Regions from separate parts of the Sinorhizobium sp. Y406 genome, predicted to be linked through region 2. Evidence: predicted binding sites of a transcription regulator. Region 2 holds the regulator's gene; each other region holds the start of a gene.
The links. Region 2 encodes LexA, which represses DNA repair genes until DNA is damaged. Its sites were predicted from a motif close to TGTTCNNNNTGTGTTCNG; they were not measured.
Positions count from the first base shown of each region.

Region 1: a site for LexA is predicted at 3,419-3,436, ahead of dnaE (DNA polymerase III subunit alpha). Genes of this name have one in related genera too.
Region 3: a site for LexA is predicted at 2,573-2,590, ahead of AC4P1R_RS14590 (ImuA family protein). Genes of this name have one in related genera too.
Region 4: a site for LexA is predicted at 3,071-3,088, ahead of AC4P1R_RS09990 (ATP-dependent helicase). Genes of this name have one in related genera too.

Region 1 covers NZ_CM178974.1:964,666-969,588, reverse strand. Annotated here, with positions in the region: gene dnaE (DNA polymerase III subunit alpha) at 1-3,180, opposite strand, end outside; gene AC4P1R_RS04595 (ABC transporter ATP-binding protein) at 3,783-4,469, opposite strand; gene AC4P1R_RS04590 (lipoprotein-releasing ABC transporter permease subunit) at 4,487-4,923, opposite strand, start outside.
Region 2 covers NZ_CM178974.1:1,340,589-1,345,511, reverse strand. Annotated here, with positions in the region: gene AC4P1R_RS06515 (D-alanyl-D-alanine carboxypeptidase family protein) at 1-200, opposite strand, end outside; gene AC4P1R_RS06510 (septal ring lytic transglycosylase RlpA family protein) at 258-1,298, opposite strand; tRNA gene AC4P1R_RS06505 (tRNA-Ser) at 1,587-1,674, shown strand; tRNA gene AC4P1R_RS06500 (tRNA-Ala) at 1,810-1,885, shown strand; gene AC4P1R_RS06495 (hypothetical protein) at 2,098-2,265, shown strand; gene lexA (transcriptional repressor LexA) at 2,442-3,152, shown strand; tRNA gene AC4P1R_RS06485 (tRNA-Cys) at 3,811-3,884, opposite strand; gene AC4P1R_RS06480 (YrbL family protein) at 4,064-4,888, shown strand; gene AC4P1R_RS06475 (hypothetical protein) at 4,904-4,923, opposite strand, start outside.
Region 3 covers NZ_CM178974.1:3,072,816-3,077,738, reverse strand. Annotated here, with positions in the region: gene AC4P1R_RS14600 (error-prone DNA polymerase) at 1-146, opposite strand, end outside; gene AC4P1R_RS14595 (Y-family DNA polymerase) at 143-1,558, opposite strand; gene AC4P1R_RS14590 (ImuA family protein) at 1,599-2,552, opposite strand; gene AC4P1R_RS14585 (metallopeptidase family protein) at 2,721-3,155, shown strand; gene AC4P1R_RS14580 (redoxin family protein) at 3,370-4,047, shown strand; gene AC4P1R_RS14575 (DUF1737 domain-containing protein) at 4,126-4,332, opposite strand; gene AC4P1R_RS14570 (CoA ester lyase) at 4,329-4,923, opposite strand, start outside.
Region 4 covers NZ_CM178974.1:2,071,635-2,076,557, forward strand. Annotated here, with positions in the region: gene AC4P1R_RS09970 (efflux RND transporter permease subunit) at 1-267, opposite strand, end outside; gene AC4P1R_RS09975 (efflux RND transporter periplasmic adaptor subunit) at 264-1,472, opposite strand; gene AC4P1R_RS09980 (cyclase family protein) at 1,767-2,588, shown strand; gene AC4P1R_RS09985 (carboxymuconolactone decarboxylase family protein) at 2,604-3,014, shown strand; gene AC4P1R_RS09990 (ATP-dependent helicase) at 3,131-4,923, shown strand, end outside.

The DNA of each region.
Region 1 (4,923 bases), 380 kb from region 2:
TTTGCCCGGTTCCAGCAAATCGCGGTTCTGGTGCAGCGTCTCCGAAAAGAGAACCGCCTCGAACTGGCCGGAGGCGTCGGAAAAGGCAACAATGCCCATCTTGTTGCCGGTGCGCGTCTTGCGTTCCTGTTTCGATGTGACCGTCCCCGCGAGCCGGCCGGCGGTGGCGCCCTTTTTTACCGCCGCGGCGAAATCGCCGAATGCCTGCACCCGCATCTTCTGGAGCAGCTTTGCGTAGGTATCGAGCGGGTGCGCCGAGAGATAGAAGCCGAGCACCTGGAATTCGCGGTGCAGCTTCTCCGAGGCGAGCCAGGGCGTGTAGGGCGGCAGCACGATCTTTTCGGGGCCCGTCGCAGCGCCTGCGCCGAACATGTCGCTCTGCCCGCTCACCTTGTTTTCCTGGGCGCGCTGCGCAAAGCCGAGGATGCGGTCGAGCCCGCCGATGAGCTCGGCCCGATCATGACCGAAGCAGTCAAAGGCACCGGCGGCGATCAGGCTCTCGAAGACGCGCCGGTTCAAAAGCTTCGGATCGATCCTGAGGCAGAAGTCCTCGAGGCTTGCGAAGGGCCGGTCGCCACGAACCTCCACGATATGGTCGACCGCCGACTCGCCGACACCCTTGATCGCCGCCAGCGCATAATAGATGCGGTTGTCGCCGGTCTCGAAATGGCGGAACGACGTCTGCACCGAGGGCGAGATCACCTCGATACCGAGGCGCTTTGCGTCCTGGCGGAAATCGTTGATCTTCTCCGTGTTCGACATGTCGAGCGTCATGGACGCTGCCAGGAATTCGACCGGATAATGCGCCTTCATATAGGCGGTCTGGTAGGAGACGATGGCATAGGCGGCCGCATGCGACTTGTTGAAGCCGTAATTGGCGAACTTCGCAAGCAGGTCGAAGATCAGATCCGCCTGCGGTTTGGAGACGCCGTTCTGAACGGCGCCTTCGACGAAGCGGGCGCGCTGCTTGTCCATCTCCTCCTTGATCTTCTTGCCCATGGCGCGGCGCAGCAGGTCCGCCTCGCCGAGCGAATAACCCGAAAGCACCTGGGCGATCTGCATCACCTGCTCCTGATAGACGATAACGCCCTGGGTCTCCTTGAGCAGGTAATCGATCTTCGGATGAATCGATTCGATCTCCTCCTCGCCATGCTTGCGGGCATTGTAGACCGGGATGTTCTCCATCGGCCCGGGGCGGTAGAGCGCGACGAGTGCAATGATGTCCTCGATGCAGTCCGGGCGCATGCCGATCAGCGCCTTGCGCATGCCGGCGCTTTCCACCTGAAAGACGCCGACCGTTTCGCCGCGGGAGAGAATTTCGTAAGTCTTCGGATCGTCGATCGGGATGCTCGCAAGATCAACCTCGATGCCGCGCTTGGCGACGAAGTCGACGGCTGTCTTCAGCACCGTCAGCGTCTTGAGCCCGAGAAAGTCGAATTTTACGAGACCGGCCTGCTCAACCCATTTCATGTTGAACTGAGTGACCGGCATGTCCGAACGCGGATCGCGGTACATCGGCACGAGCTGCGACAGCGGCCGATCGCCGATAACGATACCGGCCGCATGGGTCGAGGCGTGACGATAGAGACCCTCGATCTTTTGCGCGATGTCGAGAAGGCGGGCGACGACCGGCTCCTTCTCCGCCTCCTCCTGCAGGCGCGGCTCCTCCTCGATCGCCTTCGAAAGCGGCGTCGGATTGGCGGGGTTGTTCGGTACGAGCTTGCAGATCTTGTCGACCTGCCCGTAAGGCATTTCCAGCACCCGCCCGACGTCACGCAGCGCCGCTCGCGCCTGCAGCGAACCGAATGTGATGATCTGTGCCACCTGCTCGCGTCCATATTTGCGCTGGACGTAGCGGATGACCTCTTCGCGCCGGTCCTGGCAAAAGTCGATGTCGAAGTCCGGCATCGACACGCGCTCGGGATTGAGGAAGCGTTCGAACAGCAACGAAAAGCGCATCGGATCGACATCGGTAATCGTCAGCGCATAGGCGACCAGCGAGCCGGCGCCGGAGCCACGGCCGGGGCCAACCGGAATGTCATGCTCCTTGGCCCATTTGATGAAGTCCGCAACGATCAGGAAGTAGCCCGGAAACTTCATGCGCTCGATGACGCTGAGCTCGAAGGCCAGCCGCTCGCGGTAATCCTCTTCCCTATAGCCGGGCGCCATACCGAGCTTGGCCAAACGGAAATCCAGCCCCTCCTCCGCCTGCCGGCGCAACTCCGCCGCTTCCGCGCGTTCGGCTTCCTCCGGATCGTCCGAGCCGCCGGTAAAGCGCGGCAGAATCGGTTTGCGTGTATTGAGCATGAATGAACAGCGTCGCGCGATCTCGACCGTATGTTCCAGCGCCTCCGGTAGATCGGCGAAGAGCGTCGCCATTTCCTTGCGGCTTTTCAGATAATGATCCGGCGTCAGCCGGAAACGGCTGTCATCCGAGACGACGGCATTATGGGCGACCGCCATCAGGGCATCATGGGCGTCGTAGTCGGCGGGTGAAGGAAAGAAGGCCTCATTGGTCGCGACAAGCGGAACGTCGTGGCAATAGGCAAGCTCCACCATGCGGCTCTCGTGACGCCGATCGTAATTGCCCTGCCGTTGCACCTCGACATAGAAGCGATCGCCGAAAAGCGCGAGCAGCACTTTCAGCCGTGCCTCCGCAAGCGGCTGCGAGCCGGCCTTGAGCGCCAGATCGACGGGACCACCGGCAGCACCCGTCAAGGCGATCAGCCCTTCCGTTCCACCCTCCGCAAGCCATGAACGCGTGATCCGCGCCGCCTGATGCCCTTCGCCTTCGAGATAGGCGCGGCTGACGAGATCGACGAGCCGCGCGTAGCCGGCGTCGGTTGCGGCGATAAGGACGATTGTAGGCAGCTTCGCGAGTTGATGTGGATGCCCCCGCCGCTCGCCATCCTCGTCCTCCATATCGATGGAGAGCTGGCAGCCGATGATCGGCTGTAATCCGTCGTCTGCCGCCTTCTGCGAGAATTCCAGCGCCGCAAACAAGTTGTTGGTGTCGGCTATTCCGATTGCCGGCTGGTCATCGCCAACCGCCTTGCCGATAATCTTCTTGAGCGGCAGCGCCCCCTCGAGCAGCGAATAAGCGGAGTGCACACGCAGATGGACGAATTGGGGGTTCTTTGCGCCCGTGATGTCCTGCCCAGTGCCTTCGCCATTTACCATTGTCGCACTCCGATTCCTGTCCGGTGCGGAGCATATCCCGTTTCCGGTCCCGGCTGTCCAGCCTTGCAGCGGGGCCGGGGACCTTTTTAAACCGGCCATTCCGCTGATGTGCGATCCAGGGAAGAGGGAATCACATGCCCAGCGCGATCATCGAAACGCTCGCGATGAAGAGCGTCATCGATGCAAAGGCAGCAAGATCACGAACGAAATCTGTCATAACATGGCTCCTTTTCGCTATTGTTCCCTTTTTGTTCTTTTTTTGTTCGATAGTCAAGCAAGGACGAATGAAACGCCCGCTATTCATCGGCTATGGTTAACGCAACCGGACGGCGTGCAAGTCATTCCAGGTCCGGAGGCAATCTCTCCAGAGCGAAGCCGCTCGATCACACCAAAGACAACCATATCCGGAAATGTTTCGGCGGCACCGCATGCGCCTAGAGCCTTTCCGGGTTAAATGGAAACAATTCTGTTGGCTCAAGCGAAGCGGAATGTTTGCCCGGCTGGCGCGCGGCGTCGCACCCGACTTTCGGAAAGCTCGATGCGCAGATCCAAGAGTTACAGCGAGCTTTGCGCGTCTGAAAGGACGCGCGGCGCTGTAGTCGCTATTCCAGTTCGACGATCTTGCCGTCCTCGATCGTGACGCGGCGATCCATGAGCGAGGCAAGTTCATGATTGTGCGTGGCGATCAGCGCCGCAAGACCGGACTGGCGGGCCAGCGCCTCCAACGCCTCGAACACATAGCCGGCCGTCTCGGGATCGAGATTGCCGGTCGGCTCGTCAGCCAGCAGAATGAGCGGCGCATTGGCGACCGCGCGCGCAATCGCGACGCGCTGCTGCTCGCCGCCGGAAAGCTCCGCCGGGCGGTGGGAAGCGCGATGCCCGATGCGCATATAGTCGAGTAGCGCACTTGCCCGCTCCGCCGCCTCCGCCTTCGGAAGGCCGGCGATCAGCTGCGGCATCATGATGTTCTCCAGCGCCGAGAATTCCGGCAGGAGATGGTGGAACTGGTAGACGAAGCCGATCTCGTTGCGGCGGATCGCGGTGCGCCGATCGTCGCTAAGGCCATTGCAAGCCTTGCCATTCACGATGACATCGCCGCCGTCCGGATGTTCGAGAAGCCCCGCAATGTGCAGGAGCGTCGACTTCCCTGTGCCGGATGGCGCAACCAGTGCCACGGTCTCACCGCGCCGCAAGATCAGGTCGACGCCCTTGAGGATCGGCAGGAAGGTATCGCCCTCGCCATAGTGCCGCTCGACGGCCGAGAGATGCAGTGCCACGCGCGCATTCATTCCGGTTGTTGTCCTTGTTATTCGTACCGCAGGGCCTGCACCGGATCGAGGCGCGAGGCGCGCCAGGCCGGAAAGATCGTCGCAAGGAAGGAGAGCGCCAGCGCCATGACGACGACGGCGATGGTTTCGTCGGCATTCATGTCTGCCGGCAATTGGCTCAGGAAATAGAGCTCCGGATCGAAGAGTGTGGCGCCGGACAGCCAGGAGAAGAACTGGCGGATCGATTCGATGTTCAGGCAGACGACCACGCCAAGCGCGACGCCGGCCACCGTCCCGGCTACGCCGATCGCGGCGCCGGTCATGAAGAAGATCCGCATGACCGAGCCCGAAGTCGCGCCCATGGTGCGCAGGATGGCGATGTCGCTGCCCTTGTCCTTGACCAGCATGATCAGACCCGAGACGATGTTCAACGCCGCAACCAGAACGATCAGCGTCAGGATCATGAACATCACGT
Region 2 (4,923 bases):
AGTTCCATCGTCATGAGCTTTGCAAGCGACGCCGGTGGCACGGGCTCGTTCTCGCCGCGCGCAAAGAGCACGCTCCCGGTCTCCGCATCGACGAGATAGATCTGTTTCGCCTTGGTGTCGAAGGCAGGCGCCTGTGCCTCCGCATCACCTGCGACGACCGCTGCAAGGACACCCACGATCGCCAGCCACACAATGCGCATGAGAAACTCCGGTTTCTTCACGGGCATAGCAGCGCCGCCAGACCTATTCAACCGGCGTCAATCGGCCAGAACGCCCCGGTTCTGCCGCTTTGCGTAGGCCCGAATGGAGTCGGACGTCAGCGGGTCCGGATCGGCCATGATCAGTTCGAATGGCGAAGCCCTGTCACTGACCCGGACTTCGACATAGGCGGCGGCATAGGCCATGTTGCCATCCGGCAACGGGATCCATTCCGGGCGCTCGGAGGGAACCGGCCCGATCTCCGGCAGCATCATGAACTCGGCAAGCGCGGCCGATGCCGGCGACGCTGCAGGCGGCGCCGTGAGCGCATTCAACGACCTCGTTGCGCCAAGCGTCGATTTCGCCGGAATCGTCAGAGTCCCAAGGTCCTGTGCCTGATCGCGCAGCGGTTCGTTCGAAGCCACCATGACCCCCGTCGCGATCTGCCCTTCCGGCGCGATGCGAGGGCCGCGATCGCCCTTGGTAACGTAAGACGCCATAAGATAAGGCATGTCGTTGCCCTCGAGCGGGGCTCGGCCGACATATTGCACGCGTACCTGGGCACTTCCCTTGCGCTTGATATCGAGCAGGTCGGCGGTCTTCGAGGAGACATCGATGATCCGGCCGAATTCATAGGGCCCGCGATCGTTCACACGCACAATGACGGAGCTGCCGTTCTCGAGATTGGTCACGCGAGCATAGCTCGGCAAAGGGAACGTGGGATGCGCCGCGGAGAGGTGATACTTGTCGTAGACCTCGCCATTCGCCGTCAGCCGACCATGAAAGGCCGAGCCGTACCAGGAGGCCATGCCGGTCTTGTTGTAGCCCGGCTCCTCCTTCGGCTGATACCACTTGCCCTTGACCTGATAGGCATTGCCGACCTGGAATCGCCCGCCGCCCTTCGGAATGTTGCGCCCGTTGGCCACTCGCGGACTTGCTTTGACCCCGTAGACCGATTCGGCGAAATATTCCTTGCTTCTCGACTTGCTCTTCTTGACGCTGGACGTCGAACCGCAGGCCGCTAGTGCTGCGCAAAGCAGTGGAATTGCAGCGAGGCGCAATCCCCTCGCAAGGCATGCCGCTTTTCTACGAGATATCATCTGTCCCCAAGGTCATTCGCAAAATTCGTGCCCGAACGATCCGCATTTCACCCCCGCGGATCTTTCGACGTCCCGGAAAGGGACAATCGTGTAATGATGACAACAACAAGGCAAAAATACGAATTTCAAGGCGAGATCGCGCCGGGTTTTTCTCGTTATGGTTTACAAAACGTAAACACCAGACCGACGGAGATGCGCAGTACCAAGCGGCAGAGGCCGAAGAAATTCGTGCGGGCGGCGAGCTTAAATCTTGCAACGAACCGCACTTCGCGCAATAACGCGCTGCCCGGATGGGTGGCCGAGCGGTTTAAGGCACCGGTCTTGAAAACCGGCGACGGGCAACCGTCCGTGGGTTCGAATCCCACCCCATCCGCCAGCGTGAACTTTGTCCGACCCGGCACCTGCTCCCATTCGGACTCGACTGTCTGCCGACGTCTCGAGCACGTTCGGCCAATTCAGCCGAGCGGGCTGGCGCGCGCCGTGGAATTCTTCTATATAGTCCAGGCCTGCCGGGGTCGTAGCTCAGTTGGGAGAGCGCCGCAATCGCACTGCGGAGGTCGAGGGTTCGACTCCCTTCGACTCCACCATTCTTCTCTTTGTCCAGCCCGGAGCCGTGATGCCCGATCTGCCCGGCGGCGGCGGCAGGTTTCTTCGCCGAGGCGCATTGCGCCAAGTCGTTTACCGGGAACACAAAATGCTGGTTTCGGCCACCAAGGTTTCCTTGCCATCGCTGGCGAATTGAGGGACAGTTGGGGTCTGCATCTTTTCGTGTCGGCAACTCCCGCGAGTGGAGAAAATCATGTCCTCTAAAACTCTGATGGCGGTTGCAGCATTGGCGCTCCTGTCACTTTGGGGATGCGCCACCACCGGCGCTACGGGCAACACGACCTACGCGCAGTGGTACGGCCCCTACCCTGAGCCTGACTTCGACGTTCTCAGTCCCGGGGGTCTGCGCCTCGCCTATTGATCGGGCGCCACATCAACGCTCCATCGCCCGACAGCCCAATGGCTTGTCGGCCCCGGCAAAGCGACGCCGCCCAATTCAGCATGGCAATATTCACGGAATGTTAGGCACTTGCGGAACACAAATGGAACGGATAGTGTCTGTTCTTGATTTGTTTCGCGATTCTGGAGTGACGCGCCATGCTGACCCGCAAGCAACAGGAATTGCTTCTCTTCATTCATGAACGAATGAAAGAGTCGGGAGTCCCGCCGTCCTTCGATGAAATGAAAGACGCGCTCGATCTTGCGTCGAAGTCGGGCATCCACCGGTTGATCACTGCGCTCGAGGAGCGGGGCTTCATTCGCCGGCTTCCCAATCGGGCACGCGCACTTGAAGTCATCAAGCTGCCGGAAGCCTATACGACACCGGCGCAGCCAAGGCGCGGCTTTTCGCCGAGCGTCATCGAGGGCAGCCTGGGCAAGCCATCTGCCGCGCCCAGGGTCGAGGCGCCACCCGCAGAGACGTCCTCGATTGCGGTTCCCGTGATGGGGCGCATCGCCGCCGGCGTCCCAATTTCTGCGATCCAGAACAATACGCACGAGGTTTCCGTTCCGCTCGACATGATCGGCAACGGTGAACATTACGCACTGGAAATCAAGGGCGATTCGATGATCGAGGCCGGCATCCTCGATGGCGACACCGTGATCATCCGCAACGCGAGCACGGCCAGTCCGGGCGATATCGTCGTGGCACTGATCGATGACGAAGAAGCGACCCTGAAGCGATTCCGCCGGAAGGGTGCGTCGATTGCGCTCGAAGCGGCGAACCCGGCCTATGAGACCCGGATATTCGGACCGGACCGGGTGAAAATCCAGGGCAAACTGGTCGGGCTGATACGGCGGTATCACTAGCCCATCGCCCCGGTGATCGGAGCCGTTTCGTTTGGCCGATGCATGGGTATTAGCGCACAGTGCGTGATCGAGTGGGCAACAGTTATCGTCCGAAGCCTTGGGCGGTAGACGTTCCGCTGGACGTTGCGGCCGACCAGCGCCGAGTACTTTCGTCTGGCTGCCTCCCCGCATCCCCGCATGGGCGTAGAGCCGTCCGCAGGTGGACGGTCGGCGCCACGGGTATTCTCCCCGGTTATCGTATCGGTTTCGGGCCCAGCTCAATCTCCCTCGGGTTCGGCTTTCATGTGGGAGACGGCATGGCTTGGCCGGTCGGATCTGCGGTCCTGGGTTTGCCCATGGACTCTCCTCCTTGTTGCGATCTCGACGCGATCCATGGGTCCGATGAAAGTTCCTCCAAAGCGCTGCCTATGGAGTCTTGCTGGATCGGATTGCGTGCACACCGTTCTCGCGGCCACGCTCGCGGTATCGCTTGACCATGCGGCGGGCGATTCCGCCTGACCAACGCGCTCCGACGATCAGGCGGTGGTGAAGCGGCGGCCCGGTCAGGCCGGAATCGACATTCTGCAGGCAAGCGGCCGTTGCCGCAGCGGCTGAAGATCACTTGCCAAGAAATTTGCCGGCGCACATCGGTGCCACCAGCCGGATCATCAGGGGAATTTGGAGGCCTCGCCCGGAATTGAACCGGGGTACAAGGATTTGCAGTCCTCTGCGTCACCACTCCGCCACGAGGCCTCATCGACAAGAAATATCAAGTCGTGGCGAGCGTTTAGAATCATTCGAGATGAACCGCAAGAGGCAATTTCCGAAAAACGCACCCCTCGTCTCGGCCCATCGTAAAAGGAGGTTGGACACTGGAATGCCCAGCCTCCCAGTTCGATCGCAATAAACTCACCCATAAGGTAGGATTTTCCTTGATTTTCCTCAACCGGCCCTGTTTTGTCACAAAACTTTCACACTTAATGGGCGAGGACATGTTCGACGGCAAGATCTCCCTTTCCGACTGGCACCAATGTGCAGGCGGGCACCAGCGGTGTGTTTTCGAGCATGACCTCTACCCGAATATTCTGGTCAAGGTTCTCAGAATCAGGGGCAACAGCGGCGAGCGCCAATCGACGCGGATGCTGCGCTTCATCGATCGCTTCAAGCGGTTCGGTGCCTACCGGACATTTCGACGCGAAGTCGACGAGTTTATCGAACAGGCCCGAAAGTTCACCCTGTCCGACACAGCCGATCTCCCCATCCCCGGAGTGCTGGGCTTCGTTCAGACCGAACACGGCCTCGGTCTCGTGGTCGAGAAGATCACTATGGCAAACGGACAGTTGGCCCCAACCTTGCGCGACCTGGCGCTGGCGGGGCGGTTGACGGCCAGGCACCTGGCGATGATTGACGAACTTTTCGAGCGCTGTCGCCGGCTTCACATCGTGCTGATGGATTGCAATGCCGGCAACTTCGTAGTGACGGACCGTCGCTGTTTTGAGGAACTGATGTGCATCGACGGGACCGGTGAAAAAAGCCCGTTGCGCATTTTCGCTCTCAGCCGCAGGGCCAACGGCTTCAGACTGCGGCAAATGCGTGAGAAGCTGTTTCTCAAACTCGCCAGAACCTTGAACGATCCGGCGGCGCTGCCCAACGAGGGGCACGTCCACACGGTCCTAGAGCCGTATCTACGGCCGAAGCGCAGACTTCACGCGGTCGAGGGCGTTCCGGACGCACTCAACGTTTCACGGGCCAGCTAGCCCGAGATCGCAATTCTACTTCCCCGACGTTTTCT
Region 3 (4,923 bases), 1.7 Mb from region 2:
GCGATGCCGAGGCCGGAAAGTCCGATCTTCTTGGCGAAGACGACCATCTCCTCTGCCGGCGCCGCCCCTTCGAGAAAGGAGAAGTTCGTGCGTGCGCCTAGCTCATAGAAGATGGGGAGCTCGTAGAAGCTGGGTTTCTCGCTCATGCGAAAACTCCATGCATGAACCAGCGGGCCGAGGAGACCTCCCGTTCATAAAGGCCTTCGCGGAACAGCCAGAACCGCCGGCCCTCCTGATCCTCGACCCGGAAATAGTCGCGGGTCGGGTGGTCCTCGCCATCGATCCACCATTCGGCGGCGATGCGTTCCGGCCCCTCGGCGCGGGCGACGCGGTAGCGGGTCTTGCGCCAGTTGAAGCTGCGCGGAGGCCCCTCCGGCACTTCGGCCGTCGCCTCCACCGGTTCGGGATGGGCGAAAATCCGTAAAGGACGGTTTTCAGGAAAAACCCCGCCTTTCAGGCCTGGGGCATCCAGGAGTGCTGCGACGTCCCGCAAGGGGGCAAATCCGCCCGCCCGCTCCGGCAGATGGCTTTCGGCAAAGCGCGCCTGCATCAGGCAATCGGGCCCGAAGCGGGCGGAAACCTTGTCGACGAAGGCGGCAAGCGGCTGGCTTTCATCGGGGACGCCGGAAAAATCCTGCTGGGCGGGATCGAGCCTCTCGCTCCTGAGCACGGCAAGCCGGAGGATTTCGAAGCCGTATCCGGCATCGAGATCGTCATGGATCGCCTGCAGCCGCTCGCGAAAGAGTGCTGCGATCCGCCCGGCGTCATTCAAGGCAACGGCGGCGTGGGCCTGAACGCGGAATACCCGACCATCGACACGGAACAGCAGGAGCTCGAACAGCCGCCCGCCTTCGCCCTGCCGCTCGAGAGAGGCGCGGACGTCCTTGGCGAGATGCCGGGTCAGTTCGAGAATATACGCCTCGTCCTGCAGCGGCTCGGCAAAGCGGCGCTCGGCGGAAAAGCTCGGCACCGGCAGGCGCGGTGAGAGCGGCTCGTCCACCCGGCCCCTTGCCTGATCGAGCCTGAGGAGAAGTTGGGCACCGAAGCGGCGGGCAAGCGGCGCGCGCGGCGCCTTGAGAAGATCGCTGATCTCTCTCAGCCCGACGCGTTCGAGTGCGGCGGCGGTTTCCGCCGGCAGGCGGAGCGCCGCGACCGGCAGGGGCGCCAGGATCCGATCGGCCTCCTCGGGGCCGATGACCGCGTCATGGCCATGGCGGGACGCCGCCCAGGAGAGGCCGGCGGAAGAAGAAATGGTCGCGCGCGCCTCAACCCCGAGCGCAAAAAGCCGGGAGAGCACATCGCTGACCAGCGCCTTTTCGCCGCCGAAGAGATGCGCGCAGCCGGTGATGTCGAGGAACAGGCCATCCTTGCCGTCGAGCGCGACAAGCGGCGTATAGCGGTCGCACCAGTCGGCAAGCCCTTCCAGAAAGGCCTGGTCGGCCGCCGGGTCGGCGGCGATCACGTCGAGCGCCGGGCACATGGCGCGCGCCTCCGCCGCCCCCTGGCCGCGCTTCAGGCCGATCCGCTCCGCAAGCGTATCGAGCGCGACGAGGCGCATGGCATTGTCGATCTTCGCGGCGAAAACGACGGGCGGGTGATCAGGACGCCCGCGCGAAAGCCAGGAGGCGCCCCAGCGGCTCCGCGCGACGCGATCGGCCGGCAGATGCGGAAAGTGGATCGCCAGGATTCTCTGGCGGGTCGTTTGCCTGAAGAGCGGCGCTTCGGCGCTCATTGAGGGGAGAGAAGCGGCGGTCATGGGCGTTCCATTCGAGAAAGATGTCGTGAGGGGCAGACGCCCTGTTTTTTTCGACAAGGAGGTGAAAGCTTGGATGGCCGACGCTGCCGCAAAGCATCGAGCCATCGGGGAGGGGACGTTCGCCGGCCGGCGCCGGCTTGATCTGGAAGCGGAAAAAGGCGCTGCTCGCCTCCTCTTGCCCCGCCTGCCGGAAGAGAAGAAGCGGAACCTGGCCGGCCCGCGCCTTGACGTGCAGGCGCCGGCTCTCGCTCAAGGCGAGAGAGGCGGGATTGCCGCGGATTTCCAGCACGATCGTGGCGAAGACCGGCACCGAAAGCGCCGCCTCGGCGATCCAGAGCGCATCCTTGACCTTGCCCGCGGACACGAAGAGGAGCCGTTCCGCATCAAGCCCGTAGCTCCTCAGTCCGGGGGCATAAGGATTGCCGGCCTCGCGCGCAGCAAGCGTCTGGCTGATCCACAGGACCGGGGCGAGATGCCCCTTTTCCCTTCTCCGCTGCTGGTAGAGAACGGCAAGCGCCATGACGAAGCCGGCCGCCGCGCCTGCATCGCGGGTTTCGGCATTGCGGATTTCCACCAGGCCCTCGAGCGGCAACCCGCCTTTGAGCACATCGTCGAGCGAGGCAATTCCAAGGGGCATGACCTGGCGGTCCGGCGCGCTCTCCCTGCCGCGGCGAAAGCCGCCGCGATCGGCATCCCGGATCGCCGGCACGACAGCGGACGAGCAGCCGTTCTCAATCCGTGCTATGCTTTCACGAAGGGAAAGAATGGTTTGCCGTTGCACGGCGTTCTCGGCCATGACGGTCAACTCCGATCATATGTTCACGTTATGTTCTTATGGATTCCAGAGCTTGCGAAAAGAGTCAACCGTCATGATGTAAGAATTTATTCCTTGCCTCGTCCGGGTGGAATTCAACACTCGAAAAACAAAGGCGAAACCGCTATATGAGGGCGACAAGGAGTGCCCATGGCCCGCATAGACCAGACCGAAGATTGGCGGGAACGCCACGCACCGACGCTTACGACATTCGAACAGCTTGCGTTTGAAGCCTACATCCATCTGCCGGAGGAATTCCGCAAGCTGACGACGGATCTCACCATCGAAGTTGCCGATTTCCCGAGCGACGACGTCTTCGAAGACATGGCGCTGGAGACGCCTTTCGACCTGCTCGGCCTCTTCGAAGGCCGCGGCATCGGCGAACGCTTCACGCTCGAAACCGGCGAACTGCCGAACCGGATCATTCTCTACCGTCGCCCGATCCTCGATTATTGGGCGGAAAACGACGAAACGCTGGGCGACATCATCACCCATGTGCTGATCCACGAGATCGGCCACCATTTCGGCCTGTCCGACGACGACATGGAGCGGATCGAGGCGAGCGTCGAACATCTGGGCGGCTAGCGCATCGGCCCGAAAATCGTACCCGATTTTCGGAAAGCTCAATGCGCCGATTCAAAGAGTTACAGCGACCTTTGCGCGTCTGAAAAGACGCGCATTTCACCGCGGCAGGGATCGCAGCTGTTTACGCTTGCCCGTCGGCGACCGGACCATTTTCGCCTCGATTCTGAGCCATACTGCCTCTTCTTGGCTGGTCCTTCGGGCGAGGAGGTCGACCATGTCTGAGCACTATCCAGACCATCCGCTACAGCCGGGCGACCAGGCCCCCAACATCGTGCTGGACGCGATATCCCGCGAGGGGAGGATCGCGCTTGATGATTTTCGCGGTCGAAGCCCCGTGTTGATCGGGTTGTTTCGAGGGCTGCTTTGTCCGTTCTGCCGACGCCATGTGGCGGCGATGGCCCGGCTCAACCCGGCCCTTAGCGAGAAAGGCGTCGCCTCGCTGGCGGTGGTCAACACCCCGGTGGAACGCGCACGCCTCTATTTCCGCTACCAGCCTATACCCGGCCTGCTCGCCGCATCCGACACCGAGCGCGCTTCGCACCGCGTCTTCGGCTTGCCTCTCATCGAGTTTACGGAAAATGAGACCAACTGGCCGCAGAGGGTCGGAATGGACGCGGTCTCGGCGATGCGGGTCGATTGGCCGGGGGAGTTGCCCGAACCGATGAATCCGGCGAGCGGCGGCGATCTTCTCAGCAGCAAGGACGGGTATGAAGTCACGGAAGCCGATGAGCAGGTGCGGATACCCGGTCATATGCAGCTTGTCGGCCATTTCCTGCTCGACCGCGACGGCGTGGTACGCTGGAGTTTCACCGAAGTCGAAGAGGATGGCCGAAACGTATGCCGGGCGTTGAATCCCGAAGAACTGATGTCGGCCGCTTCCCAACTCGCATGACACGGCGACAAGTCGTCGTCGGCCGCCGCGCGTTCTCGATTGACCTCTCGCTACAGGGAGACGATCGCGACGTTGCGCTCACTCTTCCGAGAGCTTGACGTCCGGATGGTAATCCTTGCCCGACACTTCCTTCACCACCGCCTGGCCGCACTGCATATGCTGGGTGTCGGCGTTGAAGGCATAGGTCGGATTGCCGTGGAGCTCCCATCCCTGGTTCAGCGCCGCCGTCACCTTATGGCAGAAAGAGGCGTCGTCGGGGCCGGTGAGAAAGCGATAGAGTTTCACGATCTTGCCTTTCGTGTTTCGATGATATCCGCCTTGGCGGCGAGTTTCTGCGCTTCGTCCAGATGCAGCCGCTCGACCATGCGGCCGTTGAGACTGATCACGCCTTTGCCGGAATTTTCCGGAAGGGCAAAGGCGGCGATGATCGCGCGCGCCTCCGCGAGCGCTGCGTCATCGATGCCGAAGGCGTCGTTGGCGAAAGCAATCTGGGCCGGGTGGATCAGCATCTTGCCGTCGTAGCCCATGTCGCGTCCCTGCCGGCACTCGGTTTCGAAACCTTGCGCATCGCGGAAGTCGTTGAAGACCGCATCGACGGCATCGAGACCGCTGCCGCGGGCGGCAAGGAGGATCTGCATCAGCCAGGACAGGAGATAGGGGCGGCCCGGGAGGTCGGCGACGCCGGTCGCCTTTCTCATATCATTCAGGCCGACGACGAGGCAGTCGAGCCGGTCGGCGCGCGTGCGCCCGGTCTCGGCGATCGCCGGCGCATTGATCACGCCGCGCGGCGTCTCGATCATCGCCCAGAGCCTCACGCTTTCCGGTGCGTCGTTTTCCGCGAGCCAGTCGAGAGCGGCCTGAATGTCGGCGGGGACT
Region 4 (4,923 bases), 730 kb from region 2:
GCCTTCGACGACCGAGGTGACCTCTCGATCGATCGTTTCGGGAGACGCTCCTTCGAATTCGGTCGTTACCGAAATGACGGGCTGGTCGACCTGGGGCAATTCGCGAATTTCGATGCCGTTCCAGGCGGCGAGACCTGCCACGACGATCAGCATGTTGACGACGAGCGCGAAAATCGGACGGCGGATGAAAAGCGCGGTGAATCCGGTCTTGCCGCCCTCTCCCGCGGCTGGCAATCCTCCCCGATGACCGCCGAAGCCGATGTTCATTGCGCGTCTCCCGCCACCTTCTGCTCCGGCGCGGCACGCGGCTCCCCGGCGATGCGCACCGTGCCGCCTTCGCGCAGCCGCTGCACGCCTTCCGTTACGACACGGTCGCCCTCGGAAATCCCGGCCTCGACAAGAACCGTGTCCGGATTGCGCTGGATGATCTTGATCGGCACGCGCTCGCTCTTGTCGCCTTGGATCCGCCAGACATAGGCTCCTTCCGAGCTCCATTGGATCGCCAGCGGGTCGACGGTCGGATAGCGATCGCCATCGAAAGCCATGGTGACCGAGAAGGACATTCCGGCGCGCAGCATGTCGTCGGGATTTTCGATCCGCGCCCGCACGCGAAGCGTGCGGCTCGTCTGGTCGAGGCGGTTGTCGATCGCATGAATGGCGCCGTCGAGCGAACGGCCGGGCTGGGCGATCGCGTTCGCGGTCACCGGCTGGCCGACGTAGATCCTGCTGGCGAAACGTTCCGGCACCCAGAAGTCAACGAGGATCTCGGAGCGGTCGTCGACGACGGCAATCGGCGTCGAAGTGGTGACGTAATCGCCAACATTGACCGTGATGATACCGACTATCCCCTTCGACGGGGCAACGATGTCGCGCCGCTTGAGATCGAGTTCCGCCGTGTTCAGCGCCAGTTCGGCCGCCTGCAGCGCGATCTCCGCGTCGCGCACCTCGACCGCCGTGACGACGCGGGCGCTGCCGAGATTGCGATAGCGCTCGACCTTTTCCCGGGCGCTGTCGCGGGCCAGCCGGGCCTGCTCGGCGGCGATCGTCTGATCGTCCCTGTCGAGCCGCGCGATCACCTGGCCCGCCTCGATCCGGTCGCCGGACCGGACGAGAATTTCTGTGAGGTTGCCCGTTGCCGTCGGCGTCACCGTGACGGATTGGATTGCTTCGCCGCTGCCTATGACGTTCAGCCTATTGTTGACGACTGCGGTCTCAGCGGGCTTGACCACCACCAGCGCCGCCCCGCCCGCGCCACCGCGTCCGCCCTGGCCGCGCCCGCGATTGCCCTCGCCGCCCCTTCCCTCGCCGCCCCTTCCCTCGCCGCCTTGCGAGCGCGATAGCGCATCGAGGAGAGGATGTGAAACGCCGATCGCCGCCAGCGTTTCCCCGGCACCGGGGGCAAAGCGTATCCAGGCGGCGCCCCCGACGACGAGAACGACGAGGCTGACCGCCAGTTGCTTCCAAAAGCGCATCCATGTCTCCGACTTGAGGTGCACGCGGCGGCGCGGCGCGCACCGGGAGGAACGTTCCGAGTTGTCGCGAGTATGATTGTTCGCCCGCCCGCGGGCAATCTCGGAACGCCATCATTACGCAATTGTAATGAAAGCAGAATTTGTTGGCCGCATGATGGCGCTTTCCGCAACCGGAAAAGACATTGGCCACCCTGGAAAACCATTGTTTACAGCAGCCACGGCTTAGCTATCCTGCTGCTCGGACTGCGGCATCTCCAATCAGGTTTTCAACGCTCAAACAGGGGAGCAGGGGCAATGTGCGATGCATGCGTCATTCAATCGGTAAAGGAGCGGATGCTTTCGCGGCGAGACTTCTTCCGCGCGGCAGCGGTCGGCACGGCTGGGATTGCCGCCGCAAGCATTGGGGCCGCGCCGCCGGCGCTTGCCGAAGGCCACGCCAGCGTCACGGATCTTACGCATGAGCTTCACGAGGAGTTCCCGACCTTTTTCGGTCAGCAGCAATTTTTCCGCGAGCAGAAGTTCAGCTTCGCCGAACACAAATTCAACCTGTTCGAGCTGCGCGTCAACGAGCACACAGGAACCCATGTGGATGCGCCGCTGCATTTCTCGGCCGACGGGCTATCCGTTGCCGAACTGCCCGTCGAAAAGCTCGTCGTGCCGCTCTGCGTCGTCGACATCCGAAAAAAGGCCGCGGCGGATCCGGATGCCCAGGTGACACCGGAGGACATCAAGTCCTGGATCGCTGCCAATGGCGAGATCCCGGATAACGCCTGTGTCGCGATGCTGTCCGGCTGGGCCGATCATGTCGGCACGGACAAATTCCGCAATGCGGATTCCGCAGGTAAACTGCACTTCCCCGGATTCCACGTCGAGACCGCCAAATTCCTGCTGGAGGAAACGCAGGCCGCCGGCATCGCAGTCGACACGCTTTCGCTCGACCATGGGATTTCACCGGATTTTGCCACACACCACGCCTGGCTTCCCGAGGGCCGCTGGGGACTCGAGGCTGCCGCCAATCTCGACAAGATGCCGGCGAAGGGCGCCACCCTCGTCCTCGGCGCCCCGAAGCACCGCGGCGGCACCGGCGGTCCGGCACGCGTCTTCGCACTCGTCTGATCGGAGGATTACCGCATGAGCACCGTCGCGCCGCCACCCGATCCCGAAGCCGATCCGCGCGTCAGGGCGGTATTCGACGACATCCGCGCAACGCGCAAATCGAATTTCATCAACAATATGTGGCACTGGCTTGCCTTCGACCCGGACTTGCTGGAGCGCACCTGGGCAGAGGTGAAGGCGGTGATGGCGACGCCCTCGGCTCTCGACCCGCTGGTCAAGGAGATGCTTTACATCGCCGTTTCCGTCACCAATGGCTGCGGCTATTGCATCCATTCCCATACTGCGTCAGCCAAGGCGAAGGGCATGACGGACGCGCAGCACGCCGATCTTCTCATGGTGATCGCGCTTGCCGCCAAGACCAATCAGCTCGCGACCGCGCTGCAGGTGCCGGTCGATCCGGCCTTCGACGCCAGGGGCGAACAATGATGCGCGCGGTGAAAAGGCTAGTCTTTCCACAGTCTTGCTGAGCCCGGCAGAGAACCCGGAATAAAAGAGGAACATCCTTTCTGGCCTTTCGGTCCCGAATCACTACATTGGGCCGCATGAGCAAAGGTTTCGACGACATCCCCTTCTTCGACGAGGAGCCGGCACCGCGCAAACCCGCCTCCGCCACGGGCGGGATCGCGGCGCGTGCCATGGCGGCCCGCGACAGGTCCAAGCGTCCGGATTATCTTTCCGGTCTCAATCCGGAGCAGGCGGACGCCGTCGAAACCCTCGAAGGGCCCGTATTGGTGCTCGCGGGTGCCGGCACCGGCAAGACGCGCGTGCTGACCACCCGCATTGCCCATATCCTCTCCACCGGCCGCGCCTACCCATCGCAGATCCTCGCCGTCACCTTCACCAACAAGGCCGCGCGCGAGATGAAGGAGAGGATCGGCGTGCTCGTCGGCCATGCGGTCGAGGGCATGCCCTGGCTCGGCACCTTCCACTCGATCGGCGTCAAGCTCCTGCGCCGCCATGCCGAACTGGTGGGCTTGAGATCCGATTTCACCATTCTTGACACCGACGACGTGGTGCGCCTCATCAAGCAGCTGATCCAGGCGGAAGGCCTCGACGACAAGCGCTGGCCGGCCAAGCAGTTCGCGGGCATGATCGACGGCTGGAAGAACAAGGGCCTCGACCCTTCGCATATCCCCGAGGGCGACGCCCGCGCCTTTGCCAACGGCAAGGGCCGCGAGCTCTACGCCGCCTACCAGAACCGGCTTCTAACGCTGAACGCTTGCGATTTCGGCGACCTGCTGCTGCATCCGATCCGGATGTTCCGCGCCAATCCGGATGTGCTCAAGGAGTATCACGACAGGTTCCGCTACATCCTCGTCGACGAGTACCAGGACACCAATACGGCGCAGTACATGTGGCTCAGGCTCCTGGCGCAGCGGCCCCGGTCTTCCGAGCGATCTGGCACCGGAAATCCGGGCGGAGCCCGGCAAGGCCAAGCGGCCGTCGCGCCTGATGGCGCGCCCCTGCGGAGCGAGCCGCGCAGCGGCGACAGCGTGAGCGCGAATAAACCCATACAACAAATCAATCTCTGCTGCGTCGGCGACGACGATCAGTCGATCTATGGCTGGCGCGGGGCGGAGGTCGACAACATCCTGCGCTTCGAAAAGGACTTTCCCGGCGCCAAGGTCATCAAGCTGGAGCGCAATTACCGCTCGACCGAGCACATTCTCGGCGCCGCGTCGCATCTGATAGCCCACAATGAAGGCCGCCTGGGCAAGACGCTATTCACCGAGCGCAGCCATCCGGACGACGAGAAGGTGCATGTGCACGCCGCCTGGGACTCCGAGGAAGAGGCCCGCGCGGTCGGCGAGGAGATCGAGCAGCTCCAGCGGGGCAAGCACAATCTGAACGACATGGCGATCCTGGTGCGCGCCTCGTTCCAGATGCGCGAGTTCGAAGACCGCTTCGTCACCCTCGGCCTCAACTATCGCGTCATCGGCGGCCCGCGCTTCTACGAGCGGCTCGAGATTCGCGATGCCATGGCCTATTTCCGCCTGGTCTGCCAGCCGGCCGACGACCTCGCCTTCGAACGCATCATCAACACGCCGAAGCGTGGGCTTGGCGAAACCACCGTGCGCACGCTGCACGACTATGCGCGCAGCCGCGACATTCCGATGCTCGCCGCCGCAAGCGAGATCATCGAGACGGACGAACTGAAGCCGAAGGCGCGCAAGGCCCTCTTCGACGTCGTCACCGATTTCCGCCGCTGGCAGACGCTGCTCGAGACGACCCTGCATACGGAGCTTGCCGAGAAAATCCTCGACGAGAGCGGCTATACGGCGATGTGGCAGGCGGACAAGTCGGCCGAAGCTCCCGGGCGCCTCGAAAACCTGAA